3 regions of the Chryseobacillus diguaensis genome follow, and region 3 is predicted to be linked to each of the others. Evidence: riboswitches for the same ligand, from Rfam matches in the RefSeq annotation. Region 3 holds a riboswitch; each other region holds the start of a gene.
What was found. A riboswitch is a leader RNA that binds a small molecule or an ion and turns the genes downstream of it on or off. The one in region 3 is predicted to bind S-adenosylmethionine.
Positions count from the first base shown of each region.

Region 1: linked by a shared signal. The riboswitch ahead of ACOT8F_RS09620 (hypothetical protein) and the one ahead of ACOT8F_RS12065 (sulfonate ABC transporter substrate-binding protein) in region 3 are both predicted to bind S-adenosylmethionine.
Region 2: linked by a shared signal. The riboswitch ahead of metK (methionine adenosyltransferase) and the one ahead of ACOT8F_RS12065 (sulfonate ABC transporter substrate-binding protein) in region 3 are both predicted to bind S-adenosylmethionine.

Region 1 covers NZ_JBMKNV010000005.1:31,641-42,180, reverse strand. Annotated here, with positions in the region: gene ACOT8F_RS09655 (AEC family transporter) at 1-452, shown strand, start outside; gene ACOT8F_RS09650 (MFS transporter) at 492-1,652, shown strand; gene ACOT8F_RS09645 (GNAT family N-acetyltransferase) at 1,905-2,810, shown strand; gene ACOT8F_RS09640 (FMN-binding negative transcriptional regulator) at 2,831-3,445, shown strand; gene ACOT8F_RS09635 (hypothetical protein) at 3,451-3,669, opposite strand; gene ACOT8F_RS09630 (hypothetical protein) at 3,968-4,189, opposite strand; gene ACOT8F_RS09625 (hypothetical protein) at 4,813-5,028, shown strand; SAM riboswitch class I at 5,089-5,196, shown strand; gene ACOT8F_RS09620 (hypothetical protein) at 5,268-5,612, shown strand; gene ACOT8F_RS09615 (NAD(P)H-dependent oxidoreductase) at 5,756-6,214, shown strand; gene ACOT8F_RS09610 (hypothetical protein) at 6,461-7,045, shown strand; gene ACOT8F_RS09605 (amino acid permease) at 7,084-8,430, opposite strand; gene ACOT8F_RS09600 (DMT family transporter) at 8,658-9,095, shown strand; gene ACOT8F_RS09595 (YceI family protein) at 9,156-9,686, opposite strand; gene ACOT8F_RS09590 (hypothetical protein) at 9,896-10,081, opposite strand; gene ACOT8F_RS09585 (L,D-transpeptidase family protein) at 10,363-10,540, shown strand, end outside.
Region 2 covers NZ_JBMKNV010000003.1:223-10,762, forward strand. Annotated here, with positions in the region: gene pckA (phosphoenolpyruvate carboxykinase (ATP)) at 38-1,630, opposite strand; SAM riboswitch class I at 1,993-2,163, shown strand; gene metK (methionine adenosyltransferase) at 2,429-3,625, shown strand; gene ACOT8F_RS05120 (glycosyltransferase family 4 protein) at 3,793-4,935, opposite strand; gene ACOT8F_RS05125 (phosphatase PAP2 family protein) at 4,976-5,533, opposite strand; gene ACOT8F_RS05130 (gamma carbonic anhydrase) at 5,922-6,449, opposite strand; gene ACOT8F_RS05135 (alpha/beta hydrolase) at 6,630-7,427, shown strand; gene ACOT8F_RS05140 (tetraprenyl-beta-curcumene synthase family protein) at 7,430-8,509, shown strand; partial or broken gene ACOT8F_RS05145 (MgtC/SapB family protein) at 8,621-9,292, opposite strand; gene mnmM (tRNA 5-(aminomethyl)-2-thiouridylate-methyltransferase MnmM) at 9,447-10,022, opposite strand; gene mnmL (tRNA modification radical SAM protein MnmL/YtqA) at 10,022-10,540, opposite strand, start outside.
Region 3 covers NZ_JBMKNV010000006.1:176,362-186,901, reverse strand. Annotated here, with positions in the region: gene ACOT8F_RS12080 (ATP-binding cassette domain-containing protein) at 1-382, opposite strand, end outside; gene ssuC (aliphatic sulfonate ABC transporter permease SsuC) at 395-1,165, opposite strand; gene ssuD (FMNH2-dependent alkanesulfonate monooxygenase) at 1,162-2,307, opposite strand; gene ACOT8F_RS12065 (sulfonate ABC transporter substrate-binding protein) at 2,321-3,286, opposite strand; SAM riboswitch class I at 3,419-3,504, opposite strand; gene ACOT8F_RS12060 (DUF2292 domain-containing protein) at 3,752-3,919, shown strand; gene ACOT8F_RS12055 (hypothetical protein) at 3,943-4,218, shown strand; gene rbsB (ribose ABC transporter substrate-binding protein RbsB) at 4,488-5,405, opposite strand; gene rbsC (ribose ABC transporter permease RbsC) at 5,418-6,389, opposite strand; gene ACOT8F_RS12040 (sugar ABC transporter ATP-binding protein) at 6,391-7,872, opposite strand; gene rbsD (D-ribose pyranase) at 8,049-8,444, opposite strand; gene rbsK (ribokinase) at 8,448-9,326, opposite strand; gene ACOT8F_RS12025 (LacI family DNA-binding transcriptional regulator) at 9,328-10,308, opposite strand; partial or broken gene ACOT8F_RS12020 (oxalate decarboxylase family bicupin) at 10,484-10,540, shown strand, end outside.

The DNA.
Region 1 (10,540 bases), on a different contig from region 3:
TATCTCCTTTGAAAGAGGTACTGAAAATGCCAATTGTTTATGGGGCAATTCTCGGCCTCTTGTGTCAGCTTTTTTCTGTGAAAATTGGAACTGATTTTTATACGGCGATCAGTATGGTTGCAGATGCCACAATTCCAACCGTTATGATCATCCTTGGTATGCAGCTGGCTGATATTTCTCTGAAGAAGCTTGAAAAAGAACGGATTGCTTATTCACTTGTGATTAAACTGGCTATTTCACCGATGATCGCCTTTGTTATTGCTTTGTTTCTGCCTGTAGATCACATGATTAAACAAATTATGGTCATTACCGCAGCAATGCCGACAGCGGCTAATACAACGATGTATGCTCTCCAATTTAATACCAAGCCTGATTTTGTATCAAGTGCAACCTTGTTAAGCACGTTGCTTAGCCTGATCGCACTCCCAATTGTAATCTCGCTGATTTTGTAGATGGGAAAAGGAATACATACCATAAAGGGGATTTTGAATTTGAAGCGTTTAATCTGGATCAGTTGTTTTACTTATCTTCTTATAGGACTTGCCAATATTATTCTTGGTTCCGTGCTGACAGAATTTCTTCATTATTATAAGAAAAGTTATTCTGCGGGAGGATTAATCATCGCGGTGCAGTCGTTTGGCTTTTTTATTGGGGTCATGTCAGCATCAATACTTGTTAAAAAAGTGGAACGAAAAAAGCTGATTCTATTGGCTCTGCTTGCTATAGGCATTTCTCAGCTTGGATTCAGCCTATTGCTGCCTTGGGAAATATGCCTTGTTCTTGCCATGCTGACAGGGATGGGAGCGGGATTTACAGAACCTCTTATAGGATCCTATATTATCGATGCCGTGAAATCCAAAAAGGCAGTCGTATTCAGCAGACTTGAGGTCTTTTTTGGAATAGGAGCCCTTGTGATGCCGCTCTGCTCTGGCTGGCTTGCGGCAACCGGCTACTGGAGATACTCCTTTATGATTTTATTCATCTATTCGTTACTGCTCGTGATATTCTGGCTGAAGCTTTCTTTACAAGGTGTTGTTTCAGAGAATGCAGAAGAAAAGAAAGAACAGCCAGAAAGACAGCCTATTCACTACGGAAAAACAGCCTATTTGCCAGGTTTCGTACTTTTTTTTCTTTTTTATGTCGGTATGGAAGTCAGTATTATGAACTTTCTGCCTTCTATTCTTATCCAAAAGCTCGGCTCAGCTCCTTTTCTGGCAACCTTCAGTGTGACATTTTTCTGGACGGCTATGGTTATAGGCCGGCTGTTTTCCGGTCATCTCGCTGAAAGGTTTACTTATTCCGTGTATTTGGCTGTCTGCTGCATCGGTGCCGCCATATTTATGGCTAGTTTATCGTTTGTTACCAATTTATGGGCGGGTTATTTGATCATTGGGTTAACGGGTCTTTTAATGGCAGGTATTTTTGGAATTTCCCTTGTCTATGCAACTGAGATGTTAAAAGGCAGTACAGATCGTAATACGAGTATCCTTATTGCAGCAGGGGGAATAGGAGGTATCATTCTTCCGCTCATTACAGGGGGAATTATGGATCATTTAGCTATTGAGCTGGTTACCATTTTCCTCGCCATTGTTTCTCTTTATATGTTCTTCTTTATTCTGTTTACGAAGAAGGAAGTGAAAGAAGGAATGTAAAGAAATTTTTTAAAAGCATCTTGTATGTGTAAGGATTTTCTCTGTTCTTTGTCGAAGGCTGTGCCAAACATTGTTGCTGAACGTATGGTCTTAAAACACGTATAAAGATTAGCTTTGTGTCATCTTTTCTTAAAATACGCAGGTGTATTCATGATCTATATTCACTTAATTGCATGAAAAAACAACAAAGTTTAAGAAAAGAGCCTTGTCGAATAGGTAATGAAAATCTGTCATAACCATGGGGGAAGAACGATGGAAACACTTCAAACAGTTGAAATAAAGCCATTCAGCCATTGTACGATTGCAGAAGCATTAGAAGCTTGGAATAAGGGATTTAGAGATTATTACACACCCATCGAATTAAGTGCAGATCAGCTGATCAGCAGGATGGGTCAAATGGGATTATCTCCTGATTATTCCTTTGTGGCCTTTGATCAAGGCGAACCAGTGGGAATTATTTTAAATGCAATAAAGAGGATAAATGGAAAAAAGAGAGCATGGAATGGAGGAACAAGTGTAGCGGTGAATTACCGCAGCCTTGGAGTAGGAAGAGTGCTCGTTAACAAAACCCTCGAGCTTTATAAAAAAGAAGGGGTGGATTCAGCAAGTCTTGAAGCATTCAGTGTTAATAAAAAGGCCATCCGCCTTTATGAGCGCTGCGGTTATAAATTTCAAGATACACTTTTATTTTTTGAACATAAAGGTGCTATGCCGGATAATGTGTTCAAGGCCTCTAAAGTCTTCTCTAAACACTATGGCATACCACATGAAGCGGGACAGCTGTCCTTTTATGATTCAGAGGTTCCATGGCAAACACGCTGGAATTTTTTGTGCAGCGGAGAATCGGTTATCGTGAAGAATGATTTACAGAAGGAAATTGGATATGCCATTTATCAAAGAAGGTTTAATGAAGATGGGAAGCTTTCGGCAGTGGTATTATACCAATGCAAAGTAAGTGAAACAGAGGATAATAAACAGGAAATCCTATTGAACTTGCTGAATGAGGTTTTTCCGCCTGGAATATCCTATCATAAAACAACCTATAATTTGCCGAGTTCAAACGAACTCCTGATCCATTTGCTGGAAAAAGCTGAGTTTAAAGAAGCTGCAGCGCCAAATGGGACACCGTTGAAACAAGCGTTCATGGTATTTGAATAAGTGATAAATGGGGGATAACAGTGTATATACCGAAGGATTTTGAAATAGAGAAGGCAGATGTTATTTACGAATTTATGGAACAAAATGGATTTGCAGCACTTATTTCTAATTTTGAAGATGAACCTGTGGCGACTCATCTCCCTCTCATTCTGGATAGAGAAAACGGGTGTCTATATGGTCACTTTGCTAAAGCGAATGACCAGTGGAGAGGGATTCTGGATAAAACGGTTCTGGCTCTTTTTCAAGGACCGCATTCCTACATTTCCCCATCCTGGTATGAAACGCATAAAGCAGTGCCCACTTGGAATTATGTCAGTATTCACGTGTATGGAAAAATAGTGCTTATAACAGATCCTGAAGAACTCAAAAAAAGCTTAACAATGCTCGTGTCAAAATACGAAGATGCCAGCAGTCCGTATAAAATGGAAAATCTTCCTTCTCATTATTTAGATGGTATGATGAAGGGAATAACAGGTTTTATTCTTAAAATTGACCGGATGGAAGGCAAGTGGAAGCTGAGTCAAAATCATTCTGCTGATCGTCAATTGGCAGTGGCCAGGCATTTGAAAGAGATCGGAAGCGAGAACAGCAGAGCAATTGCTGAATTGATGGAAAAAAATGCGAAAGGTGTTTGACCTCCTTATTTCCGGTAATTCCTTTTCATTAAAGCTTTTCTGCTTATCGTCTGCCAGTCAGTACCATTTTCCAAATAAGAAATTTTTTCCTCCATGCTGACTCGCATTTCATCTACTTTGTTATTTAACTGGGTAACATAATCAAGTACTTCTTTCATTTTAGCTGGAGGAACAATGTAATTACCATGTTCGTCTAACTGAACTTCATCTTCCTGAAAATTCATTGGAGGAACACTCCTTTCCTATTCTGGTTTCTAGTATGAATCATTTAAGGAAAGATATACTGAAAAACCAGAATTAGAGCAGCTAAAGGGAAGATCTTTCAAATAAAAACGGCCGCCTTTTAAAGGCGGCACTTTGGTTATACATGGCTTGTTTTCACAAAATATTGCTGCTATTCATATGTGATTATAAAAAGTATAAAATTAGTTTCGCGGCATCTTTTCTTACAATTCGCGGCTCGCTACTTGTTCGGAATTGTCTTATATAGAGAAAAATGCAACAAAATTTAAGTGTAGAGCCTTAAACGTTTTGAAGTTCCTCCGATTCCAGCCCGTGCTTGCTTAATGCTTCCATCATGAGTTCAGGTACAATTTTCAGCCCGTCATATTCAACTCGGATACTGCCTGTTTTCACATCTATTAACGCTCTTTCAATTCCATTTGTCTGAGAAAGCCTGGACTCTATCATATTAATCTTTTCTTCCGTAAGCGGTTCTTTCACTTGAATAATCGCTATACTCATTTTCCTATTCTCCCTCAACGTTTAATTCTTCCATGGATTAATACCCTCTTTTAGGAGAAATATACCGGAAACGGGAAATTTTTTTAAAAAGAAAATTCCTGCAGCTAACTATCTATGCTACAGGTCTGTTTGTCCTACTCTCTTGTAACTGACCTTGTTACATTAGGATAAATAGGATTTTTCAATTGGAATTCATAGGTTTCCACGTCGACAATCCCAACAACCTTTTCACTATCATGAAGATCAAGCATGACTTAAGCATTTCTTTTGCAGTATGGTACTTCAGCAACCCCGTATTAAAAATCATCCATATCTAAAATTGAATGCTGGGCAATCTTTGTTTCAGTGGCAGCAGGAGCTAAGACCTTTGCTTGCATTGCCAGCCCATTCACTTTCAGTTCATGAGAAGGACCTTCTATAAAAGAACTTGCATTGAACTTCGTTGAACAGTAAGGAACAGCATCACCATTGCAGATGAAAAAATCTCCGTTTATAAAGTCTTCATTTCTTCCCTTTCAGCAAGCATTGAATGAAGAAGCTGCTCACCTCATATGTTTAAAATTCCCTATTAAGGGAACCTTGTAAATGGACGATTCTGATCACTTTTTGAGAGGAAGATGAACATGGACAAAATGATGATGAATATGATGATGATGACAATGATGGAAGACATGCTCGGCAAAATGAGAACGATGAGCATGATGATGGAAAAGATGAAAGAAATGGACATGATGAGTGAAATGGACATGGACATGATGATGAAAAAAATGCAGGAATCAGATGAAATGACAACGATGATGATGAACATGATGAGGGAAATGAAAGAAAAAATGGCATAAATGTATTGACATCTTGGAATAAACTGCGTAAAATTTCATATAACTTAAAAACGTTAAAATCTCTTATCCAGAGAGGCGGAGGGACTGGCCCTATGAAGCCTCAGCAACCACAGTCTTAAGACTGAATGGTGCTAAATCCATCAGAGCGCATGCTCTGGAAGATAAGGGGAGGACCTTTCTGAATAGAAAACCTCTTCTTATGAAGAGGTTTTTTCTTATATTCATAGGAGGTCAATACAGTGAAAAACTTCAGACAAACGAAAGAAGCTTGGACAAATGATTATCTGGATCTGTACTTACATGCTAAAAATACAGGGGATGAAAAGTGGCAGGAAGAGATTTTAGAAAAGCTTTATCTGGCAGATCAGTTCGTCATCAAAGAATTGGAAGAGCAACATGAACAGAAATTATGGAAGAGATTTGATCAGATTAATGAACAATTGCTGGCTATTTATGGTCAATTAAGACAGCAGCTTGACCGTTATGAAAAAGAAAAGCTTCAAGAAAAAGCAATTGAATTGAAAAATCAGCGCATAGACATTTCTCAGAAGATTACTTCAGCCAAAGGATCGTTCACCAATTAGCTTACTGTCATAAGGCAGCTATACCAAGAAATGCTAATTTCGCAAAAGGGGAAGAGGCAGATGAGTGAAATTGTTACTATTTCAGGAAGCCCTTCTATTTTGAATCCAGGTCAACAATTGTATTAAATCATTTAAAGAATAAATTGGAACGCGATGGCCATACAGTGAGAGGAATTTCAGTTCTTGATGTGGATCCGAAGGTGCTGGTTCAGGCAGAATACGATCATCCAACTGTAAGGGAAATTGCTGAAAGCATCCAAAAGGCAGATGGTGTAATCATTGCTTCACCAGTCTACAAAGCGGCCTATTCCGGCGTATTAAAAACCTTGCTTGATCTCTTGCCCCGGGATGCCCTTAAAGAAAAACCATTAATGATCGGAGGCAGCCAGGCACACTTGCTTGCAATTGACTATTCCTTTAAGCCATTGCTTGCAGCACTGCATGCCCAAACCATTTTGAGAGGCGTATACCTGACAGATCCACAGATTGATAAAACCAGCCCGCTTGAGCCGATCAATGAAGCAGACCTTGAAGAAAGAATCAGCAACCAGCTGAAACAATTTATTGAGATTGCCAAGAAGCTGAAGAGCATTCCTGAATAAAGGGGAAGTAATGATATCAGCTTTTTGAAGCGGCTGACTTGCGATATTCCGTTCTTTAGCCGTATTTGCGAGTCAGCTTTATTTCGTTATAGAGACAAGGAAATTTTATTGAAATCGATTTTTTTCACTGATACTTGTATCTACCTGGCAAGCAAGCCTCCAGTATGGTCTAGGATCAGCCCTGCCAACTTCCCAAAACAAAAATATACTATAGTATTTAATGGCAGAAGGCGAGGGACGTCTGGAATGTACCCTGTGAATGAAGAAGAGGAATACAGAAGACGAATTCAGCAAAACAGCCCGAAGCAGCAAAATGATCAGAGCAGGATTCTTACGACTAAACAAATCAGCTCGATTCACGCCTGGATTGCACAAATGGGACAGCATCGGCTTATTCATCAAAAGCTTCAAGTTTCCAAACAAGTATTGAAACTGGAATATCCTGTTATTGGAAATGGTTTCAACCGTATTGTATATGACTTGAATAATGGGACTGTCCTGAAAGTAGCGCTTTCTGAGTGGGGTTATAAAAGTAATGAAACAGAAGCTCAAATATATAAAAGCTGCAATAGGCATGTTAAGCCGAATCTCTGTAAGGTTATAGAATCAGGTCATGGCTGGATTATCATGAAAAAGATGTGCCGCAAAGTCCCGCTTACACTTTTGCATGTAAGGACATTAGTTGAGCTGGAAGTAAAATTCTTAATGAACGGAATTATCCCGATCGATTTGCGGCTGGCAAACGTCGCCTTATCAGAAGAAAATGACATAGTAGTGATTGATTACGGCATGTTTATAAGAGGACTGAACAGTCCTTATTTTAAAATATAAACGCAAAAAAGGAGCTGATCAGAGTCAGCTCCTTTTTTCTATGAAAGGCTGTTATTCTTTTTCCGGTACAAGAAAGAAAAGGAAATCAGCACAGCCAAAATAATCAGACATACGGTTGTTCCAATGAGATTATCTTTATTAAAAACAAAAGAAATAAAGATAATGAAGAGTGCGAGGCTTGCAGCAATTGTTGTGTAGGGTGCCCATTTTACTTTAAAAAAAGGTTCTTCCGAATAGTTTTTTCTAAGCTTAAGCTGGGCAAGACAAATGCTTATCCATAATAAAATAATGGTAAAACCTGGAATTGTCATTAAATAGCTGATGACTTCGCCTGGTGTTTTATAAGCAAGAAAAACGCCAATTGTCAGACAAACAGCTGTTAATAAAATTCCGTTGACAGGAATTCCTAGTTTTGTCACTTTAGCAAGTTTTTTAGGAGCTTCCGCATTGTTTGCCATTGAATAAAGTGTTCTGGAAGTTGCAAAGATTCCTGAATTAGCAGCTGACAAAACGGCTGTTAATAATACAAAGTTCATAATTTGGGCAGCACCTGGCAGTCCTGTAATGGTAAAAACCTGAACAAAGGGGCTATCCTGTCCTGAAACTTTATCCCATGGAATAAGGCCGCAAATGATGAAGATAGGCAGTATATAGAAAAGAATAACTCTGATCACTGTGCCTTTAATGACTTTCGGCAAGACTTTTTTTGCATCCTTCGTCTCCGTTACAGCAACTCCGATCAGTTCTGCTCCCCCGTAGGAGAACGTAACAACCAGAAAAGCACTGAGCATACCTCCAGCTCCATTAGGAAAGAATCCTCCATGGGCTGTATAGTTGGAAAAAGGTTCATGGATTGGACTTGGAATTATGCCGAAAAGAATGCACAAGCCTAAAATGATAAAGACAGTCAGCGTAATAATTTTAATGCCCGCAAAATAGAACTCAAATTCACCATAATATTTTACTTGAATCAAATTAATACCAATGATAAAAATAGTACAAATTAACGTTAAGAGCCAAAGCGGAGCTCCGTTAAACCAAAATTGAAGAAAGCTTCCTGCTGCAAGCAGTTCTACGATGGTTACAATCAGCCAATTAATCCAATAGAGCCATCCGACAATAAAGGAAACCTGCGTGCCGAATGCCTTCGAAATCAGATTCTGCACGTTGATATTCGGGTAAACAATAGCCATTTCTGCAAGAGCGGCCATTACGATAAAGAGAAGCAGCCCTCCCATTAAGTATGCAAAGATCACACTTGGTCCAGCAAGACTAAGTGTATCAGAACTGCCTTTGAAAATTCCTGTTCCTATCATACCTGCGAGGGCAATAAATTGGACATGCCTCGGTAAAAGCCCTTTTTTTAGCTTTTGTTCTTGTTCCATGCTTTTCCTGCCTTCCTGAATAAAAGAAAATAATTGCTGAGTCTTTTTTACTTGAACGCTTTTATGCTTTTGTGCAGTTAAGTGATCAATACTTTGATAGTATAATAGTTCTATCTTATACAGTCAATGGAAGTTTATGCTTGAAGCAAATTCGTCCATTTAAATCCAAAATAGTTGTAAAATATAATTCAGGTTATTATTGATAGTTTAATAGCGGGAGGAACAAAATGAACTGGTTATTTGTAGTGTTAACGGTTGTTGCGGGAGTATTGATGTCCCTTCAGGCTGGGGTTAATGGTGCTCTTGGGAAAAAAATAGGTTCTGTCGAAGGGGCTTTTGTTTCTTTTGCTATTGGCACTTTGGTTCTGCTTTTATCCACTATTTTTATGGGCAAAGGAAATAGCATTATGTCGGTTCTGACTGTGCCGAAATGGCAGCTGCTGGGCGGTTTGCTTGGGGCTGTTTATGTCTTTACGATGGTACTTGTTGTTCCGAAAATTGGTGTCGGTTCTGCTTTATTGGCTTCTATAGCAGGACAGATGGTAGCAAGCACCCTGATTGATCACTTTAACGTTTTTGGGGGCAAGCAGATTTTAATTGACTGGAAGCGGATTACCGCACTTTTACTGATCGCAGTGGCTCTCTATTTATTCAACAAAAGATAGCGAATATAATTTAAAAGAAGCGCTCCCTTCAAAGGGAAGCGCTTCTTTATATATTGAATTCTATTCCTCTACAACAAACTCAAAGTTACAAGTAAATTTAACTTCCTTCCCTACTAGAACACCACCTGTTTCCAGAGCTGCGTTCCATGTCAGGTTGTAATCTTCACGATTTATTTTTCCTTCTACATCAAAGCCGGTAACCGTGCTGCCATCCATAGGGTTTTTGGATGTTCCGTTGTATTCCGCTTTAAGTGTTTCTGTTTTTGTGACGTCTTTTATTGTAAAGTCACCTGTAACTTCGTATTCCTCATCTGTTAATTTTCTAATGGATTTGCTCACAAATGTCATATTAGGATATTTCTCAGTTTCAAAGAAATCTCCAGATTTCAAATGACCGTCACGGTCTGCATTGCCTGTGTTAATAGAGGCTGCATCAATGGTTACTTTTACATCAGATGCCTCAAGATTGTTTAAATCGCCATTAAACTCAACATCAAAGTTTGTAAAAGAACCTTTTGATTTTGAAACCATCATATGTTTGATCTGGAAGTTGACATCGCTATGTACCTTATCCAATTTAAGTGCAGTCATTTCTTCTCCTCCTTTTAAGTAAGCAAACCGGTTATTTTAGTTTTAACTGAACCTAAAAATTAATCTGTCTTGCAGTTTGATCATAACAAATAGTTTGATTTTTGTGAAAAGATAGGCATTAAGAATTTAGGTCTGCGTTTTAAATGAAGGAGAAGAATGCACAAGCAAAGTGGAAGTCTGTAAAAAACAGGTTTACAGCTAATAGTCTATTAAGAACGCTGAATCACAGAAGTAGAATAGCTTTTAATCATTTTTTGCAAATTTTTATGGCCTTCTCTTAGTTTGATTGTTTCTTCGATAATCTTTTGAAACCCTTCTAGATCTCTATCGGAAGCATTTAAAACTGATTTTGGGATACCTTCGGCAATTTGCTGTAAAGTGAACTCTGTACTCATATTCCTCAACCACCTTTTTCATTTTTTTCAGGAAAACGTGCCTTTGTGCTTATTATTTTAGAAAGCATGCTATTTTCCTGCTAAAACCACTCCAAAATTTATCCTCTTTTATCAGCAAATTTCTTTTGAAACTTCCTTTTTTAACAAATAACGACGGTAAATTTTAAAGAAAATCATTTTTAACCAATTCCATCTAATTATTTGGTGCAAATGGAAATCGTTTCTTCGGTAATTGCATACATATAAATGTTTGAAAAACATCTAAACGGGGGTTGAGGTTTTTGTTAAAGAAATGTCTTATCCTTTTCAGCAGTATTTTCCTTCTGCTCTTCTGGACAGGAGTACACGGGGCGTCAGCAGCATCCGGCAAGTTTATCGTTATTAATAAGGCAGTAAACAAGCTTGCTTATTACGAAAACAGCCAGCAAAAAAGAGTCTTCAAGGTTGGTACAGGAAGAA
Region 2 (10,540 bases), on a different contig from region 3:
AGGTCACATGCTGATAGGCAGGCACCTTGTGCTTTTTTTATAACTGGTATGACGGTCCGCCAAACAATTCAATGTCAGAAGGAACACTTGTGAACTTTTTGAAATTTCGATGAAATTGTGCCGCCAGTTCTTGAGCCTTTTTCAGATATGCGTCTTTATCATCCCATGTCGCAGAAGGGATGAGAATTTCACCAGGTACTCCAGGGACATGCAGCGGAATCTTCAGGCCGAATATTTCATCTGTTGATGTTTCGGCATTTTGAAGATCACCTTCAAGAGCCGCCTGTACCATTGCCCGTGTATATTCAAGCTTCATCCGTTTGCCGACTCCGTATTCCCCTCCGGTCCAGCCAGTATTGACAAGGTATACTTCTACTTCATGCTCTGCAATTTTTTCACCGAGCATTTCCGCATAAACATTTGCTCTAAGCGGCAGAAATGGTGAGCCGAAGCAAGTAGAGAAAGTAGCCTGTGGCGATGTAATGCCTCTTTCCGTACCTGCAAGCTTGCTCGTATAACCGCTCAAGAAATGGTACATAGCCTGTTCTTTCGTCAGCTTGCTGATTGGAGGTAGTACTCCGAAGGCATCAGCAGTCAAAAAGATAATCGTTGAAGGATGGCCTGCAACACTTGGCTTTAGGATGTTATCAATGGCTTCAAGAGGGTAGGCTGCACGAGTATTTTCTGTGTAAAAAACATGATCGTAATCAGCCGCTCTTGAATCATCATCCACAACCACGTTTTCTAAAACAGAACCGAAACGGATGGCATTATAAATTTGCGGTTCTTTTTCAGCAGAAAGATTAATGCATTTCGCATAGCATCCGCCTTCAATATTGAAAACGCCTCTGTTTGACCAGCCATGCTCATCATCTCCGATTAACTTGCGGCTGGCATCAGCACTGAGTGTTGTTTTGCCTGTGCCGGAAAGTCCGAAGAAAAGGGCCACGTCTCCCTCCTGGCCAACGTTTGCCGAACAGTGCATCGGCATGATTCCCTGTTCAGGAAGCAAATAGTTTATAATGGAGAAAATGGATTTCTTCATTTCTCCTGCATATTCAGTCCCTCCAATTAGGATGGTCCTTTTTTCAAAGGAGATAATAATGAAGGTTTCTGAATTTGTTCCGTCTGTCTCAGGATCTGCTTTAAAGTTTGGAGCGGAGATAATCGTGAAAGGGTTCTCATGTTTAAGCAGATCATCACCCTCCGGACGAATGAAAAGCTGATGGGCAAAAAGGTTATGCCAGGCAAATTCGTTCACAACCTGGATCGGCAAGCGGTATCTTTCGTCGGCACCTGCAAAACCTTTAAATACAAACAGCTCATTCTTTTCCTTTAAGTAGCTGACAACTTTGATATACAGTTTTTCAAAAGCCTCTTCTGTAATCGGCTGGTTTACTGTACCCCAGTCAACTTTATCCTCTGCAGAAGCTTCCTTAACGATGAATTTATCACGGGGCGACCGCCCAGTGTAAGCGCCTGTAGTTGCGCGAATAGCTCCAGTTGAGGTCAGAACAGCTTCATCTCTGGATAAAACCTTTTCAACGAGCTGTGGTACAGATAAGTTGTGAAAAACATTTTCTCCAGATAGTAATTGTGCAAGCTCATTTGTGATTGTAATTGTATTCATCCACATACCCTTCCTTTGCTTGGTAGTCACTGCTCTAATCCTATTTGTACCAATAATTAGCACTATTGGTCATTTACTCATAAATAGTATAACACATTTAAGTGAATAATCTATACTAATTAATGCGATTTATGCCAAAGCTGTTCATTTGGTACGACTAATTATCAAATCCCATGTTTAATTGGTTTTTGGGACAGGTTTATGTTTTATATAATAAATCATCTCATTAATGTTTTCTGCAAATTCATAGAAAAACCTTTAAAAATTTCTCTTTTAATAGAACCTTCTAAAAAAAATAGGGCGTGTCATTTTTTGTTGACAATTGACAGAACTCTGGGGTAATATATGACTTTGAACGGATTCTCTTATCCCGAGCTGGTGGAGGGACAGGCCCTATGAAACCCAGCAACCTGGTTATCGAAAAAAAACGCTTTGGAATGGCAGCACAAAAAATAGTGTGTGCCAATGAAAAAGCCTTTTTTCAGGCAAAGGTGCTAATCTGAGGCAAGGCAACAGGCCTTGAACGATAAGAGCGAAAGGCAGACTACAATCCCTTTCCTCTTTAGGAAGGGATTTTTTTGTACTTCTCTTTTCTTACAAAGCAGTTAGGCAAGCTTTGCAGAAAAGAGTTAGATGAAAAATGCTCAAGGATTTATCTGATTCCAAATTATAACCAGACGTTTCAATCTAACTTTTCATTTTAGAAAGATCGTTTAAAAGGTAAAGATAAAAGGGAATGAGTTCCGTCTCAGCAAGAAATCATGTAACCAAAATAAATGAGTCAAAGGAGGAAACAGAATGACAAAAAATCGCCGTCTATTTACATCAGAATCTGTTACGGAGGGACATCCGGATAAAATTTGTGACCAAATTTCAGATTCCATTCTTGATGCCATCATTGCAAAAGATCCGAATGCGCGTGTAGCTTGTGAAACATCCGTTACAACTGGCCTTGTCCTCGTTAGCGGAGAAATTACTACAACAACCTATGTTGACATTCCAAAAATTGTCCGTGAAACAATTAAAGGAATCGGCTATACTCGGGCAAAATACGGATTTGATGCAGAAACTTGTGCTGTATTGACTTCCATCGATGAACAGTCTGCTGACATTGCAATGGGAGTGGACCGCGCTCTTGAAGCAAGAGAAGGACTAATGACAGATGCTGAAATCGAAGCAATCGGTGCAGGAGACCAGGGCTTAATGTTCGGTTATGCCAACAACGAAACAAAAGAATTGATGCCTCTTCCAATCTCATTAGCTCATAAGCTGTCTCGCCGTCTTACAGAAGTACGCAAAGAAGAGATTCTTCCTTACCTTCGTCCAGATGGTAAAACACAGGTTACAGTTGAGTATGATGAGAACGATAAGCCTGTTCGTATTGATACAATTGTTATCTCTACTCAGCATCACCCTGAAATAAGCCTGGAGCAAATTCAGCGGAATCTGAAAGAGCATGTGATTAAACCAGTTGTTCCTGCAGAGTTGATTGATGAAAATACAAAGTATTTCATTAACCCTACAGGCCGCTTTGTTATAGGAGGTCCTCAAGGGGATGCTGGTCTTACTGGCCGTAAAATTATCGTAGATACTTATGGCGGTTATGCTCGCCACGGCGGCGGTGCATTCTCTGGTAAGGATGCTACTAAGGTTGATCGTTCAGCAGCTTATGCTGCACGCTATGTAGCTAAGAACATCGTGGCAGCAGGTCTAGCAGACAAGTGTGAAGTTCAGCTTGCATATGCCATTGGGGTTGCTCAGCCTGTTTCCATTTCGATCGACACTTTTGGTACTTCAAATGCAACTGAAGAGCAGCTTGTTGAAGCAGTTCGCGAAAACTTTGACTTGCGTCCTGCAGGCATTATCAAAATGCTTGATCTTCGCCGTCCAATTTATAAACAAACAGCAGCTTACGGACATTTTGGCCGTAATGATCTTGATCTTCCATGGGAGCAAACAGACAAAGTGGAAGCACTGCTTGCTTCCGTTAAATAATCGTCTTACATCCAAAAGCCTGGGAAAAAAATTCCCGGGCTTTTTTGAGTCCACTGAAATATTCCCGGTACGAAAAAAGCCTTTAGCCAATGTAATACGGCCTGAGGCTTTTTCTAAACAGTCATTTTTTGAAACATGATCATGTATATAAGCTTGGAATAATGGCGTTACGCATAACGAACTTCATCAAGCTCAATCAAAACATCTTCGTATTCTTTTAAAAGTCCGTCAAAAATTTGGTCCCATGTCTGTGAGAGAGCATATTTTCTGGCATGATATTTCATTTCCTTACGAAGACCTTCATTGCCCAGCAATCGGCCGATTGTTTGAATGAAATCTTCTGCATTTCTTGGTTCGCATAATGAACCGGTTCTGCCTTCTTGTACGATGTTCTTTACACCGCCTGAATTTGCGCCAACAACTGGCGTTCCGCAGGCAAGAGCTTCCAGTACAACATTTCCGAAGGTTTCTGTTGGAGATGGAAATACAAATAAATCAGAACCCGCGTACAGTCGCGCAAGATTTTTGCCGCTTAAATAACCGGCGAAGGTCATATTATCCGGCGCCTGCTTTTCCATCTCGGTCTTGGAAGGACCATCTCCGACAATGACCCAATGAACTTTGTCTTTCATGGATGCCGGGAGCTGATGGGATATCTTCATCAGTGTTTCAATATCTTTTTCAGGAGCGAGCCGGCCTACATATGTTAAAATATATTTTTCTTTAATGCCGTATTCATGATGAAGATCAAGATCTTCAAAATCGGGCTTGAATAGGGAGCAATCAACCCCGCGGCCCCAAATATGAAGATTGCGGAAACCCTGTTTTCTCAGCTGATCCTTTGTTTCCATTGAGGGAACAAAAATTTTCTGGAACGGTCTGTGAAACCAGTGCATATACTTCCATAAAAATTTCGAGAAAAATTGCAAATCATAATAGTCAAGGTATTGATCAAAATCTGTATGATAAGAGCCTACAACTGGGATATTCAATTTTTTCGCATAGTGCAGTCCGCAGAATCCGATGTTAAAGGGTGTAGCTATATGGATGAGGTCAGGCTGAAATTTCTGAAGCTCTGCCTTGACCTGAAGCATATTGGGCCACGCTACCCTGCATTCCGGATATAAAAAGAACGGGAAGCTGGCAAATCGGTGAATATGACTGGAAAAAAGGGACTCCTGTGTGCTTTCAGGAGCGAAAACTTTGTATTCATGTCCCTTTGTATCTAAATAATCAGTGAACCGTTTTAATGTACGCGCAACTCCGTTAACATCAGGAGCATACGTATCTGTAAATAATGCTATTTTCAATTGAATCCCCCCAGAGCTTAAGATCGGACCAAATCTCTTTTTAGGACAACATCTGGTTTGAAATAATCTGACTTACGGCCAAAAAGCTTAACATGCTTGTGGAAGTTCCCAGTAAGAAACCTGCAAGAACATCCGACGGGTAATGAAGGCCAAGATAGATCCTTGAAAGGCCAACGCTAATTCCAAGCGGGATCAGAACAATAGCAAGACCGGGCATAAACATAAGGAGCGGGACAACGATTGAAAAAACCGCTGTAGTGTGCCCAGAAGGGAATGAATGATCCTCCAAAGGATTTGCAGGAACTTTTGTTTCATGAAGTGTGATATATGGACGCTTGCGCGGGTAGAGTTTTTTCACGATGGCAACTGGTATATGGCTGAGCGCAAGAGCTGCTGCACTCGCGATTCCTGCAAAACGCAACGCTCCTGAAGTAAAAATAATAAGGAAGAGACAAACAAAAATGGTTGAAGCAGCTCCGCCGACATGAGTAATATTCCTGAAGTAAAAATTCAAAGCTTTACGGTCAAAATGACGGTTCAAGCTGCGAAACAGTCTACATTCAAAATGATACATGTTTGCAATGAGTTTAGTCTTCATCATAGATGCTCCTTTACCCCTTTTCTTATCATTGTAAGTTAGAAATATTTAGTTAATAATAAGATATTGTAAAGAATTCCAATCATTTCTTTGCAAATTCTTTAAAAATTTTTAGAGAAGAGTAAAAAGGGTTTCTTTTTATGTTTTTCGTCTTATGAAGCGTTTTTAAAAAAGACTGTTTTCGCAGAGATTGTTGTTTTTCGTACATGCTTTTATCACGCATATAGACTAGCATCGGGGCATCTTTTTTTAAAAGTTTTTGCCATCCCAATGGTTTCAAGGACTATATATAGAATCATGAGCGACAAAGCTTAAGAAAAGAGGCTTAAAAAAGCCGGTGATTTATTTTATGAATCATCCGGCAATGATAACATAAACATAAAGCCTTTTATGAAGAATGAGTTATAGAATTGGTGTTTTTATACAACTGTCCTTTATCAACGTATTCCTGCCGGATCCGGTTCATATCTTTTAAGTCCTCTTCCGTCAGGGTTCGGACGACTTTGGCAGGTCTGCCGAATGCCAGGGTGCCAGGAGGTATTTTTTTTCCTTGAGGAACTAAGCTGCCTGCACCTATAAAAGCACCCTCGCCTACTTCGGCACCATCAAGAATAATGGAGCCCATGCCGATAAGAGCATGCTTTCTAATAATGGAGCTGTGAAGGATGACTTGGTGGCCCACAGTAACCTCGTCTTCAATAATGAGGGGATTATCAGGACTTTGATGAAGGCAGCATTGATCCTGAATGTTAACGCGGTTTCCGATGATGGTAGGGGCCACATCTCCCCTGATCACTGTGTTGAACCAAATGCTTGACTTATCACCAATTTCAACATCCCCTGTAATAGTGACAAAGTCAGCAATGTAAGCTGAATCGGAAATTTTGGGGATGATTCCTTTGTAAGGATAGATCATTTGAATATTCATTCCTTTCAAATTTGTGATGCTTTCTTTATAATAGCAAATATTTACACAGGATATCAGGTGTCTCTTAAAAGGAAAACCGTAAAATCATTTGCTTTTAAAGAGATTTACATAAGAGTTAAACGCTCTTAATAACAGCAGAAAATTTATAACAGCAGGAGAGTGGATACGATGTGGAAATGGCTGGCTGAACGCCCGAAAGGTGTAATTGTTGCCGTACACGGAGCAGCAGAACATCATAGAAGATACAGATGGCTGATTGAGATGTGGCGCTGTTCGGGATATCATATTATTATGGGAGATCTTCCCGGCCAGGGTACGTCCACAAGGCAAAGAGGCCATATAGACTCTTTTGATGAATATATAAAAGAAGTGAATGATTGGATTACAGAGGCCGGCAAATATGAGCTCCCCGTGTTCCTGCTCGGGCACAGCATGGGCGGATTGATTGTGATCAGGTCTCTTCAGGAAAAACATCATTTGCTGAGCGGAGTGATCCTTTCATCCCCATGCCTCGGAATTGTCAATAAACCAAACCCTGCGCTTGATTTACTGTCAAAAGGATTGAATATGATTACACCTTCTTTCAGACTGAATTCGAAACTCAGCATCGATATTGCGACCCGCAATAAATCAATCCGTGATGAGGATGAAAATGACTCGCTGTACGTTACCAAGGTTTCAGTGCGCTGGTACAGGGAATTAGTAAAAGCTATCGAAGAAGCTCATACAAAAATCAAAGACTTTCCTGATGTCCCGGTTCTGCTTATGCAGGGCGGAGATGATAAAATAGTAGAGAAAATGGCAGTCAGATCCTGGTTTAACCGGCTGGATGCTCTGGAAAAGTCCTACAAAGAATGGAAAGGCTTCTACCACGAGATCTTTAATGAACCTGACCGTGATAAAGTATTTAACATGGCAAAGCATTTTGCAGATTCACACTTGCCGGAAAGTGAATGGAGTGAATAAGTATGAATATCCCGGGGAATCCTCTTGGGTTAATGACAAAAGTCTATAGGGAGGTATTCCCGATTGTTCATGAATATCTCGGAAATTGGAGGGAAAAGGCTGAAAGCATTCCCGACCCGGAGCTTAGAAAACAGGCATTGGCAAGTATAGATTCTAAAAGCTTTCACTGCGAGGGCGGAAGTATTCTTGCCATTCTTTCTGGCCCTTATTTGAGAGAGTGCATTGAATTTATTGTTGCTTATCAGACCATCAGTGATTATCTCGATAATTTATGTGACAGAAGTACAAGTCTTGATCCTGTCGATTTTAGAATGCTTCATCAGTCGATGCCGGATGCTCTGACGTGCGGTGCTGAAACAAAAAATTTTTATCAATTCCGAACAGAGCAAAATGATGGCGGCTATTTAAATGATCTCGTTTCAACGTGCCAGCGGATCCTAAGGAATCTTCCTGAATACGATCTGATTAAAAGCCATCTGCTTGAGCTTTCCGGCTATTATTGTGATCTTCAGGTACATAAGCATGTTACATTTGAAGAACGGGTTCCCCGTCTGGAAAACTGGTTTGAAGGGCATCGAAAGCAGCTGCCTGCTATGGAATGGTACGAATTTTCCGCATGCGCCGGTTCGACATTAGGGATTTTCTGTTTAGTTGCATATGCCTTCCAGCAGTCATTTAATGAAGATATGGCTCTTAAAATCAGAGACAGCTATTTCCCTTACATTCAGGGGCTGCATATTTTGCTTGATTATTTAATTGATGAGGAAGAAGACCGGATCGGCGGTGATCTGAACTTCTGCAGCTATTATCCAACACGCGAAGACATGATTGACAGAATGCAGCATTTTATCAGTCAGGCTGATACAAATCTGGAAGGCATCCCTCATGAAAGCTTTCACAGGCTGATTAACAGGGGCTTGCTTGGAGTATATTTATCAGACAATAAAGTAGCAGGGCAAAGGGATCTTAACAAAATTGCCCGAAGACTTTTAAGGCATGGCGGTACCACCTCTCTGTTCTTTTATTTGAATGGAAGAGCTTACAGAACCATACAGAAGTTCTCATCGAAAAAAAGCTCTTAACTATCCATGTGCTTTTTTTAGCACAGAAAAACAAAAGGACTGACTCTGCACGCAAACAGAGTCAGTCCTCTTTTGTATTTTGGAAAGGGCATTATCCAGCCAATTCAATTTCTACAGAAAGAACACCCATCTCTCGTATACTTCAGAAGTATGAAGGTCTTCAGCAGTCATGAGTGCAAGTTCAACTTTTCTTGCCAGATCATCCTTTTGATCTCTGATCCGAATATATTTTATATTCAGATTCTCTTTTTTAAGTTCAAAAAGGACATCTTGGATATTCTTTTCCTCACCTACGAATATTTTTGCTTTCATTTCTTTTTGCCTTAGCGTCTTTGGACCAAATTTTTTTAGGAACGGTGCAAGCAAATCGATGGAAAGAATCATCATAATGGTCGCAGTAACGGCTTCTATATAAAAACCGGCTCCAATCGTTATGCCCAGGCCTGCAGCGCCCCAAACGATGGCAGCCGTTGTTAAGCCGCTGATCACTGATCACATCATTGTTCTTCCTAAAATAGCACCAGCACCGAGGAAACCAACACCTGAAACGATCTGGGCAGCAAGACGAAGAGGATCCATCGGACTTTTATAGGCTTCTGCAAAGGTATAGGCTGACTCAATGGATACTAATGTCAGCAAACAGGAGCTAACCGAGATAATAATGGTTGTTTTTAATCCTAAAGGCTTTTTCTTGATTTCCCTTTCAAACCCTATGATTAATCCGACTGCGAAGGATAAAAATAACTTAATAATGGCTTCTTCATGGCTTATAATGGATGGCATAAAAACACCCCCTTAATAATTTTTATGTTGGAATAGTTGTTTGAATTTCCTTCTATATATGCTAAACCTGCTTAGCATCACAATAAAACGCAAAAAGCTGTGGAATGTCTTCCATCAGCCAGGTACTGCCTATCGTTTTGCATCATCCGCCTCTTTATCCTCTCTTTTCGATGGCAATGATAAAAGGCGGATTGTTCTTTTGATTAATAAATCCGTACTGCATGACGTGTGCCTTTGTTTGATCAAGCTCCTGTACATATGATAACAATTCTTCTTTTTCGGCCTGTCCTTCTGTATGGCCGTGATAAACCACGAGCACAATCATTCCTGCTGGCTTCATTAAACGGAAAAGCTCTCGTATCGCTTGTATTGTTGTATTTGGCTTTGTAACGACAGACTTATCACTGCCGGGAAGGTAGCCCAGGTTAAAAACAGCTGCAGCAACTCTTCCTGCATGCGCTTTTTGAATGACTTCGGCTGCGTTCTCATGTCCGGTCTGAATAAGAGTCACTTTGTGGTCCAATTTATTTAAAACGAGCTTTTCTCTTGTTGCATCAATCGCCTCTTTTTGAATATCAAAGCTGTAAACATGTCCGTTATCACCTATAAGTTTTGCCAGAAATAATGTGTCATTTCCTTTTCCGGCAGTAGCATCAACCGCGATGTCTCCCTCAGAAACAGCTAATGACAAGAGTTTTCTGCAAAAAGGAAGAATGCCATCAAGCTTCATTAAACGCCAGTCCTTTCAAGGTTGTAATACCGGCCCTGATAGCTGTTCCTTTTCTTCAGCTCTTCATCAATAGCGTTTAATACACTCCACTTGTTCACACTCCACATTGGGCCTACTATTAAATCGATTGGCCCGTCACCGGTAATTCGGTGAATAATCATCTCAGGAGGCAATATTTCCAGCTGATCGCAGACAAGACTCACATATTGATCAAAGGACAAAAATTCAAGCATCCCTTTTTCGTATTGTTTAACCATTGGAGTGCCTTTAAGCAAATGAAGCAGGTGAATTTTAATCCCCTGGACATCGAGCTTTGCAGCCTCTCTTGCCGTTTCCATCATCATTTTTTCATCTTCCATCGGCAATCCGTCAATAATATGTGTACAGACACGAATACCATGCTTGCGGAGTTTTTCAAGGCCTTCTTTATAACAATTGAAGTCATGGGCTCTGTTAATAAGGTTCGCTGTTTTTTCGTGAACCGTTTGAAGGCCAAGTTCAACCCATAAATAAGTTCG
Region 3 (10,540 bases):
AAACAGTTGGCCAGTCATTTGCCCGGTCGCGGAGGCCTACTTTTTCAAGCGTGCTCAGCGCTTTTTCTTTCCAATCGCCTTTCAAGCCTGTGCCGACATTCTGAAGAACAGTTTTCCACGGAAAAAGCCGCCCATCCTGAAACATCATCCTTGAATTTTTGTTCAGCCCCTTCAGCACTGTGTTATTAACCCTTATTTCGCCTTCATCCTGCCTTTCCAGTCCAGCTGCGATTCTCAGAAGCGTGCTTTTTCCGCAGCCGCTCTTTCCAACTATGGCGGCAAACTCTCCGGGTTCCAGATCCAGGCTGAAATTTTTCAAAACATCATGGCTTCCAAACGATTTTTTTATGCTTTGAAGCTGGAGCCTCCCATTGACTGTCATCCGTCACCCTCCTTATTGATAAGATGGATGCCATTTCAGGCATCTTTTTTCGATCACCTTTGCAATGAAATCAGACAGCTTGCCTAACAGAGCGTATAACAGAATGCTAAGCACCACGACATCCATTTGAAGGAATTCCCGTGCGTTTGCTGCCATGTATCCAATCCCCGAGTCAGCTGAAATAGTTTCCGCTACGATTAAGGTCACCCACATGATGCCAAGCGAGAACCGGATTCCAACCAGTATCGATGGAAGCGCAGCCGGAAGAATAATTTCCCGGAAGAGCGCAAACCCGCTCAATCCATATATTTTCGCTGCTTCAATAAGTCCTTTGTCGATCGTTTTTAATCCATGGCATGTATTCAAATAAATAGGGAACAGAACCCCAATGGCCACCAGGAACACCTTGGCTTCCTCGCCGATCCCGAACCACAAGATGACAAGCGGGATCAGCGCCAGGTGGGGAATCGTTCTCAGCATCTGAAGAGAAGAGTCGAACAGCTTTTCCGAAACGGCGGATAATCCGTTCAGGAGTCCCAGCAAAAAGCCCGCACTCCCGCCAATGATAAAGCCGATCACAGCCCTTTGTGTGCTTGTGCCGATATAGCGGAGAAGTTCGCCGGTGGATCCAAGCTTAATAGCCGCTTTTACGACATCGCCCGGGGCCGGCAAAATCCTCGAGGAAAGAAAGCCGAACTGTGACAGGAGCTGCCAGACAACGATAAAGGCTGCCGGGACAGCCCAAGGCAAAAGCTCATTGAAATTCATACGTTTTGCTGTCATGACCGGTTCGCCTCTTTTTGCTTCGGATAATGGGAATTCGCTATGATCTCGCCAAACGGGCTGAAAAATTGGCCGCCGTTTTTCTCAGGCTGTGCGAGATGAAGCTTTGGAAATAACAGCTCGGCAACTCTGTAGGCCTCCTCCAGATGGGGATACCCTGAAAGAATAAAATGTTCAACCCCAAGGTCTTTGTATTCCTCTATCCGTTCTGCCACTTCATCCGGGCTGCCGACGAGGGCTGTTCCCGCTCCGCCTCTGACAAGTCCGACACCGGCCCATAAATTCGGACTGATTTCAAGTGAATCCCTCTTACTGTGATGAAGAGCGGCCATCCGCTTCTGACCCACTGAATCAAAACGGGCAAATACTTTTTGCGAAGCCTCGATGATATTGTCATCTGCATAGCGGATCAGATCGTCTGCTGCTTCCCACGCTTCTTGAGAGGTTTCGCGGACGATGACATGAAGCCTGATGCCAAAGCGCACCGTCCTTCCAGTTTTTTCAGCAGCTAGTTTGACCCTATTGATTTTTTCCGCCACATCTGCCGGCGGCTCTCCCCATGTCAGATATACATCAATGTGATTGGCCGCAGCCTCAATGGCCGGGTCGGAGGAGCCTCCGAAAAATAAAGGAGGATATGGCTTTTGAACAGGCGGGTAGAGAAGCTTGGCTCCCTTTACGTTAAGGTGCTTGCCGCTGTAATCAGTCTCCTCGCCGGCAGATACTCTTCTCCAAATATCCAGAAACTCATTTGTTACCTCATATCTCTCGTCATGATTCAGATGAATCCCGTCTCCTGCAAGCTCAACAGGATCACCTCCCGTCACCACATTGATCAGTATTCGGCCGCCGGACAGCCTGTCAAAGGTAGCTGCCATCCGTGCCGCTGCTGACGGCGAGATCAGCCCCGGACGGACGGCGATCAAGAATTTCATTCTTTCGGTGACAGGAATAAGCGAGGATGCTGTCACCCATGAATCTTCACAGGACCGCCCTGTAGGCAGTAAAGCACCGGTATATCCCAGTTCATCCACCGCTTGTGCAATTTGTCTTAAGTATGGAAAAGTAATGGCCCTTCCCCCTGTACTCGTTCCTAAATACCTGCTGTCACCATGAGTCGGCAAAAACCAATAAATATTCATTGGATACCCCTTTCTATTTTTTGCTTTCCGCTGCTTCATTGACGTCAATCTTTACCGGTATCAGCTTAAGATTGTAGAAGGAATCAGCAATTTTCTGCTGCTGGGCGAGAACCTCCGGCTTGATTTCTTCCAGACCGTATTTTCTTCTGTTAATTGTTTTCTCCAGAGCGGAAACACTGATGTTGATTTGAGGCGATAAAAATTCCGCAGCTTTTTTAGGATTGTCCTGGACCCATTGATCTGTTTTCCGGAGCTCTGCGAAAATGGTTTTTTGAATGTCAGGATGCTCGGCGGCAAATGTTTTGTTTGCCAGTAAAAATTCGCGATTGGCCACAAGTCCCTCGCCATCCTGCACTATTTTCACCCCCAGTTTTTCTTCTGCATTTGCCAAAAATGGATCCCAGATGACCCAAGCGTCTACACTGCCGCGCTGAAAAGCACCAAGTGCATCAGAAGGCGGAAGATAAACCGTTTTCACATCCTCCGGTTTTAAATGAGCTTTCTCCAAGGCTTTTACAAGCAGGTAATGCACGTTGGATCCTTTATTCAGCGCAATTTTTTTGCCCTTAAGATCCTCCAGGCTTTTAATTTTGGAGTCCTTCGGCACGACAATGGCTTCCCCTTTAGGATTGGATGGCTCATTCCCTGCATAGACAAGCGGTGCCTTTGCTGCCTGTGCAAATACAGGAGGAGCTTCTCCTGTATGCCCAAAATCGATGCTCCCTACATTGAGAGCCTCCAAAAGCTGCGGACCTGCCGGAAACTCAGCCCACTTCACGGAATAGCCCTGTTTCTTTAATGCCTGATCGAGATTCCCCTGTGCCTTTAAGATGTTCAGTGTCCCGAATTTCTGATAACCAATGCGGATTTCTTTCCCCCCGGCTGTACCTGCTGCCTTTTCATCGTTTGCCTGGCATGCGGCCAGCAGCATGAAGGCGGCCAGGGCGAATAATGCGTAGGAATGCTTTTTCACTACCATCTGCTTTCTCCCCCTTTTTTTATTAGTTCTGGCCTTTTTCTGTCCTCTTTCAAAAAAAGAAGGCTCCATAAAAACTATAAAATTTTATTAGAATGCAAAACAGCCTCCAAAAGGGAGGCTGTTCAACCTTCCCTCTTATCTGTGCAGGAATTGGCACCGTTCAAAAAGTGGTTGCCGAGGCTTCATTGGGCCAATCCCTCCGCCTCTCTTGATAAGAGTTTAATTGTTTTGCTTGAAACACATGTTAATACACAGTAATCCGATCTGTCAACTTAATATTCAAAAAATTAAAAATTAAGCCAAAAGTCATTTTTTATAATTCCAAGTTGACTTATCGGTTAAATCGTATTTAGAATAGGAATATCCATATAATAAGCCGATCGGTTAACCGAAGGCATTTTATTTTCCAACCTGGAAATAGAGTGCCTTTTTTTATCTTATTCTTAATGAAAGGCAGGAGCGGCTATGGGAAAAGTTGATCAGGAAAAGAAAGAATACCTTCTGTCCATTCTTGAAAAGCTGGAATACGGCTCACTGTTTATCACCATTCATGAAGGGGTTATCACTCAGTTGGATATCCATGAGAAAACGAGATTGATTAAGAAAAATCCGCAGCCTAAGAATAGACAATAAGTTATGAAAGGAGACAAGGGGGGTTGGGTGAAGAACTGCATTTTCCAGATTTGAAATTTCAGCAGTATTGCAAAGAAAAATACGGTGTCAACAGAGGGATTTATAATACTATTGAAGAATGGCTGTACAGCAGAGGAGCTTATGAAATCCTCAAAAGAAGGAAATGGCTGCTTCTATTTCTCGAATTCGCAAAAAGCAGACAGCAGAATGAACAGGCTCTGCAGCTTTTTAAGATCGGCAAGGGCGAGCTTATTCCTTCTCTTGAAGTCTTTTACAAGCGGTTTGTAAAATCGGCTTAGCAGCCAGCATCACCGCGACAGCCACTTATGAAGCGGTATGCTGAGCAAAAGACCGATAAAAAACTGCGCGGCAGCTGTCTCAAAAAGCAGTTTTAAGGAGAAAATGCTATACCTTTTTTATTACAAAAACAACATATTAAAATTAGTAAAAGCAATTAAAAATTTATATCCCCTCTTATAAGACTTGAGCTCATTATTAGCCCTTTTAACAGTCGATCAGAGGGGATTTATTTAATTAATTGAATCCCTTGGCAGATCCATCATTACTTTTAGTCCTTCGCCACCAACCTCAAAGGCACCGGAATCTTTTTCTCTATCTTCTTCCCACTTAGTACATCTTTTCCTGCTTTCACAGCCAGTGACCCAATCAATTCAGGCTGCTGCGCAATGGTGGCTTCCATCTTTCCTGCTTTAATGGCGTTGAGTGCATCATCATTTCCATCAAAGCCGATGACCATAATGTCTTTACCAGAGCTGTTAATAGCCTGGATCGCACCTAATGCCATTTCGTCGTTGTGGGCGAACACGGCCTTGATGTTTGGTTTGGCCTGGAGGATGTTTTCCATGACGTTTAAGCCTTTTGTGCGGTCGAAGTCGGCTGCCTGGCTTGCTGTGATGTTGAGCTGTTTGTCCGCGACGTTGTGGAATCCTTTTCCTCTTTCGCGTGTGGCTGATGCCCCTGGTACCCCTTGGAGCTCAGCTACCTCTGCATTTTTCCCGAGCTTTTTCACTAGGTAGTCGCCAGCCATTTCGCCGCCTTTGATGTTGTCAGAGGCTACGAGAGTTTTGACATCTCCTTTTTCAGCGGAGCGGTCAAGCGTGATGACAGGGATCCCGATGTTGTTTGCTGATTGTACCGCTGATGAGATCGCGGAGGAATCTGTTGGATTTATGAGCAGCACATCTACGTTTTGCTGCATCAAGTCTTCGACATCGTTAATTTGCTTCGCTGAGTCGTTTTGGGCATCCACGACCTTTACCTGCATGCCGAGTGCTTTCGCTTCTTTTACGACGCCATCCTTTAATGAAACAAAGAACGGGTTATTTAAGGTAGAGACAGATAATCCGATTTTAATATCCTTTAGATTCTTTTTCTTCCCAGGCTTTGCCCATTCCGGTGGATCAAGGGAGCATGCGCTTAAAAGCATGAGAGATAATGCGACAAGTATGACAAGTGTTTTTTTCATAGTAGCCTCTCCTTACGCTGATTTATTTCGGTCGAGCAATACGGCAATGATGATGACAATCCCTTTTACAACCATCTGATAGAAGGAGGAGACGCCAAGCAGGTTCAAGCCGTTGTTTAACGTTCCGATAATTAAGGCACCGATCAGTGTGCCGGCAATTCTTCCTTTACCGCCTGACAGGCTTGTCCCGCCAAGGACAACGGCTGCGATCGCATCCAGCTCATATGACGTGCCGGCTGTTGGCTGCGCTGAGTTCAACCTGGAAGTGAGAATGGATCCGGCAAGGGCTGCGAGTAAACCGGACAAGCCGTAAATCATCATTTTCACACGAGGCACTTTAATCCCGGATATAATTGATGCCTTTTCGTTCCCGCCAATGGCATACGTTCGTCTGCCGAAAGGTGTTTTATGAAGAAGGACATAAAGAATGACAAAGGTGAAGATCATCGTAATTGCGGGAACTGGGATGCCGAAGAAATAGCCGCGTCCAAACAACTGGAAGAGGTAATTGTCTCCGAGACCTGTGATTGGATTTCCGTTTGTGAAGACAAGCGTGAGTCCTCTAAACAGCGTCATTGTTGCGAGTGTTGCGATAAACGGTGCCATTTTTCCTTTAGTGATTAATAGGCCGTTCACCATCCCCATGATTCCGCCAAGGATTGTTCCGATGAAAATAGCGAGAATGGGATCAACGCCTGCAATGATCATGCCTGCGGATAGAGCGCTTGATAGGGCGAGAATAGCGCCGACAGATAAATCAATGCCGCCGGTTAAAATAACAAACGTCATGCCAAAGGCGATTAAGGCATTAATGGCCACCTGACGAAGCAGGTTAAGGATGTTCAATGGTTCTAGAAAGCTTGGATTTAATATCGAAACGATAAGGACTAATAAAAGTAAACCGAGCAGCGGGCCAAGCTTTTGCGTGATGGACTGAACACTGGCTGCTTTTTTAGGCTGTGTGCCTTCGATGATTGTTTTCATGTTATAGACCTCCTGTAGCTAATGACATAATCTTTTCCTGATCAGCTTCTTCTTTTGGCAGATTTCCGGTCAGCTTTCCTTCATGAACAACAAGGATCCGGTCGCTCATTCCGAGTATTTCAGGGAGCTCAGAGGAGACCATAATAATCGCGACTCCTCTGTCCGTCAGCTCGTTCATCAGCTGATAGATTTCTCGTTTTGCCCCGACATCCACACCGCGTGTCGGCTCGTCAAGGATCAGAAGCTTTGGTCCAATCCCGATCCATTTCGCAATGACGACCTTTTGCTGATTTCCTCCGGACAGGGTGCTGACCTTTGCAGCGGCTGAAGCGGTTTTGACAGAAAGGCGCTTGATCAGCATGTCTGTAAAATCAGCCTCGCTTTGGTCGCTGATGATTCCATTAGGGGCAAAGCTGTACAGCGTAGGGAGGACCATGTTGTCTTTAATGGAGAAATCAAGGATTAATCCTTCTGTTTTTCGGTCTTCTGTAATAAAGCCGATTCCTGCTTTTACTGCCTGGTCTGGCGTTTTAATGGAGAGCTTTTTTCCTTCGAGCCAGATTTCACCGCTATCGAAGGAATCAACCCCGAAGATCGCTCTCATGATTTCGGTTCGGCCTGCTCCCATGAGACCGGAAACACCGAGAATTTCACCTGCATGCACGGTAAAGCTGATATCCTGAAAGGCGTCCTTTTTTGTAAGCGATTTCACTTCAAGGGTGATGGGTCCTTCTTTGAAGCTTCGATCAGGGAAGCGGTCATTCAGCTCCCGGCCGACCATTTTTTTCACGACATCATTGAAATTCGTTTCTGGAATCGCCTTTGTGTCAATTATTTTCCCGTCCCGCATGACGGTAATCCTGTCACAGATTGCAAAGATTTCTTCCATTCGATGAGAGATGTAGACGATCGACACGCCTTGATTTCTGAGCGAGTTCATAACATTGAACAGCTTCTGAATTTCGCGCTCCGTCAGGGCAGCTGTCGGTTCATCCATGATCATGACCTTGGCATCTGTCATTAAGGCCTTCGCAATTTCAATCATCTGCTGTTCGCCGACGGAGCAGCTGCCAGCCGGTTTATCAAGCGGAATCGAGACGTCGAGCCGGTCGAATTGTTTTATGGCAAGCGCCCTCATTTCTTTTGTCTTTAAAAAGCCGATAGGGGATCGCAATTCTTTTCCGATAAACAGATTCTCAAGCACCGTCATATCCGGCCAGATATTCAGCTCCTGATGAATAAAGGTAATACCGTTTTGCTCGGCTTCCTTTGGATTGCTGAAGACGATTTCCTTACCATCTATATGGATGGTCCCTTCATCAATGGAATGAAGACCTGTCAAAAGGTTCATCAAGGTGGATTTTCCGGCTCCGTTTTCCCCCATGAGAGCGTGAATCTCTCCTTGCTTTAAAGGGAAGTCAACTCCCCGCAGCACCTGATTGCTTCCAAATGCTTTGTGAATGTTCTTCATTTGAATGTCCATTTTTTCACCTCATTTATTTAGAAAAGGCTGTTTTCGCCAAGATTGCTGCTATTCGTAAAAGCCTTTATCACCCGTTTAGTCTAGCTTCGGGGCATCTTTTCTTAAAGTTCTTGCCTTATAGCTGGTTTGTTGAACGAAATATAGGATCATGAGCAACAAAGTTTAAGAAAAGAGCCTTAAAAGATTACACCTGCATGTAAAATACAATTGGCATAAGGTGTGATTTCACCTGTTCGGATAATAGCCTTCACGTCTTTTGAAAGGCGCTTCAATTCTTCATGAGAAACTGTTTCGATATCGGTATTTGTAAAAAAAGAGTCTAAAAAGGCTTTTGCAGCAGGGTTGGCATGTTCGATCTCAGAAGCAATGGTTACTTTTTCAATGACCATATCTGATGCCACGGCATGGACGACATCTTGAAAGGATGGCGTTCCGGCTGTGAGGGCAAGGTCAATTTTATGAACACCGTCTGGAACAGGCAGACCGGCATCCGCGATCACAATGGTGTCGGTGTGGCCAAAGTCAGAGAGTACCTTGGCTATATTGCTGTTGAGTATCCCGTGTCTTTTCATTTTTCACAGCTCCTTTTCTACTTCAGCTCGTGTTGGCATTCCGCCTTGTGCTCCGAACTTCGTAACTGAAAGGGAGGCAGCGCGATTGGCAAACCGGATGCTTTCTTCAAGGCTCATCCCTTCTGAGATCGCAACGGCAAATCCGGCATTGAAGGTATCGCCGGCTCCTGTTGTATCAACAGCTTCAACCTTAAAGGAAGGAACGGTCATTTCTTCCATGCCATTATAGAAACGGGCACCCTTGCTGCCTTCTGTGATCAGCAGTTTGTTTGGAAACTGCTTTAGTGCATCGGTAATCGAAATTTTTTCGAAGATAACGTTTGCCTCTGATTCATTCGGAGTCAGGTAGGCAGCTTGCTTTAGCACTTTTTCACTGACTGGACGGGCAGGAGCAGGATTCAAAAGGAGCGGGATGTTAACCTTATCGCAAATTTCGCTGACGTACTCAACTGTTTCTTCTGGAATCTCCTGCTGAATGAGCACCATATCCGACTCGCGAACAACATCCAGCGCTTTTTCAACAAGCGAAGGGAGCACGTATTGATTCGCTCCTTTAACTACAATGATGCTGTTGTCTCCTTCGGCTAACGTTATATGAGCGGTTCCGCTTTCTGCATGTGTAACCGGTTTCATATATTCGGTACGAACGCCGTTTTCCTTTAAATTCGCCAGGATCTGTTCTCCGAATGCGTCATCTCCGACACATCCAATCATCGTGACGTCTGCGCCAAGCCGGGCTGCTGCTACTGCCTGATTCGCGCCTTTTCCGCCGGGAACCGTTTTAAAGGATTCTCCCATAATGGTTTCCCCGATGGCCGGGCGTTTTTTCGCTTCGACGACAAGGTCCATTGAGGCACTTCCGATTACTGTGATTTTAGCCATTTCACTCTTCCTTTCTCGTGGTTTGCCTTTCAATAAAGGTGACAGGCATCTGAATGTTTTTTTGACTGACAGGTTCGTTTTGAATCAGCTTGATTAACAGCTTAGCCGCTTCCTTCCCCATATCGTAGGCAGGCTGCCTGATGGTTGAAAGAGGCGGGAATAAAAGACTGGATAACGGAATATCGTCAAAGCCGATAATCTGAAGATCTTCAGGAAGTGATTTTCCAAGACGGTGGGCTTCATGCAAAACAGCTGCCGCCACTATGTCGTTGCTGGCAATGACGCCATCTGTTTCAGGGAATTCCTCGAACAATTCGTGAGCCCACTTCTGAGCTTCTTCAAAAGAAAAAGAGGTTGTGCTCATGACATTCACTTTTGCGTTTGAATGTGACAATTCATCGATGGCGCCTCTGAAACGATCCTGGGCGGTAGGAAGATCTGCCGGGCCTCTTAGAACGGTAATCGTTTGACTGCCTCTTTTAAGGAGCACTTTTGCTGCGATTTTTCCGCCTTCCACACCATTTGCATATACGGAAGGATGATGATTTGAAACACGGTCCAGAAAGACAATTGGCAGTGAGAGGTTGTTATAGTGATCTCTGTCACCGTGGCTAGTAGCAGAGATAATTCCAATGACATTGTTTTGGATGAAGGTTTCAATGTACTCGGATTCTTTTGCAGGCATTTCATCTGCATTGCCGATCATCAGCCGAAAGCCCTGTTCCTGCATCTCGTCCTCTACACCGCGGGCAAGCTCAGGGAAAAAGGGGTTACGGATATCAGGGAGCAGCAGTCCAATCAATCTTGATTTTTTCTTATAAAGGGATCGGGCCACTTCATTTGGTTTGTAATTTAATTGCTGAATCGCATCATTTACGAGTTTCCTAGTATCTTCATGCACATAACCGTTATTATTTAAAACTCGGGAAACTGTTGCAACGGATACACCAGCCTCTATTGCAACATCTTTAATTTTTATCAATGCTTTCACCTCTGATATGTAACCGGTTACACAATTAAAATAGCACAGCTTAGGGAAATTTACAATAGTTTGATATTTTTCATCCTGGAAACTGGCACAGTAACCATTCGAAGCCCAAGTCATACCCTATGAAAAAGGATTTCGATGAATAACGCATATAATGAGGAGTGCAGTGATGGAAAAACGAACCTTACATCAATCGGGGGGAAATATACCTCAGCCAATTCGAAGT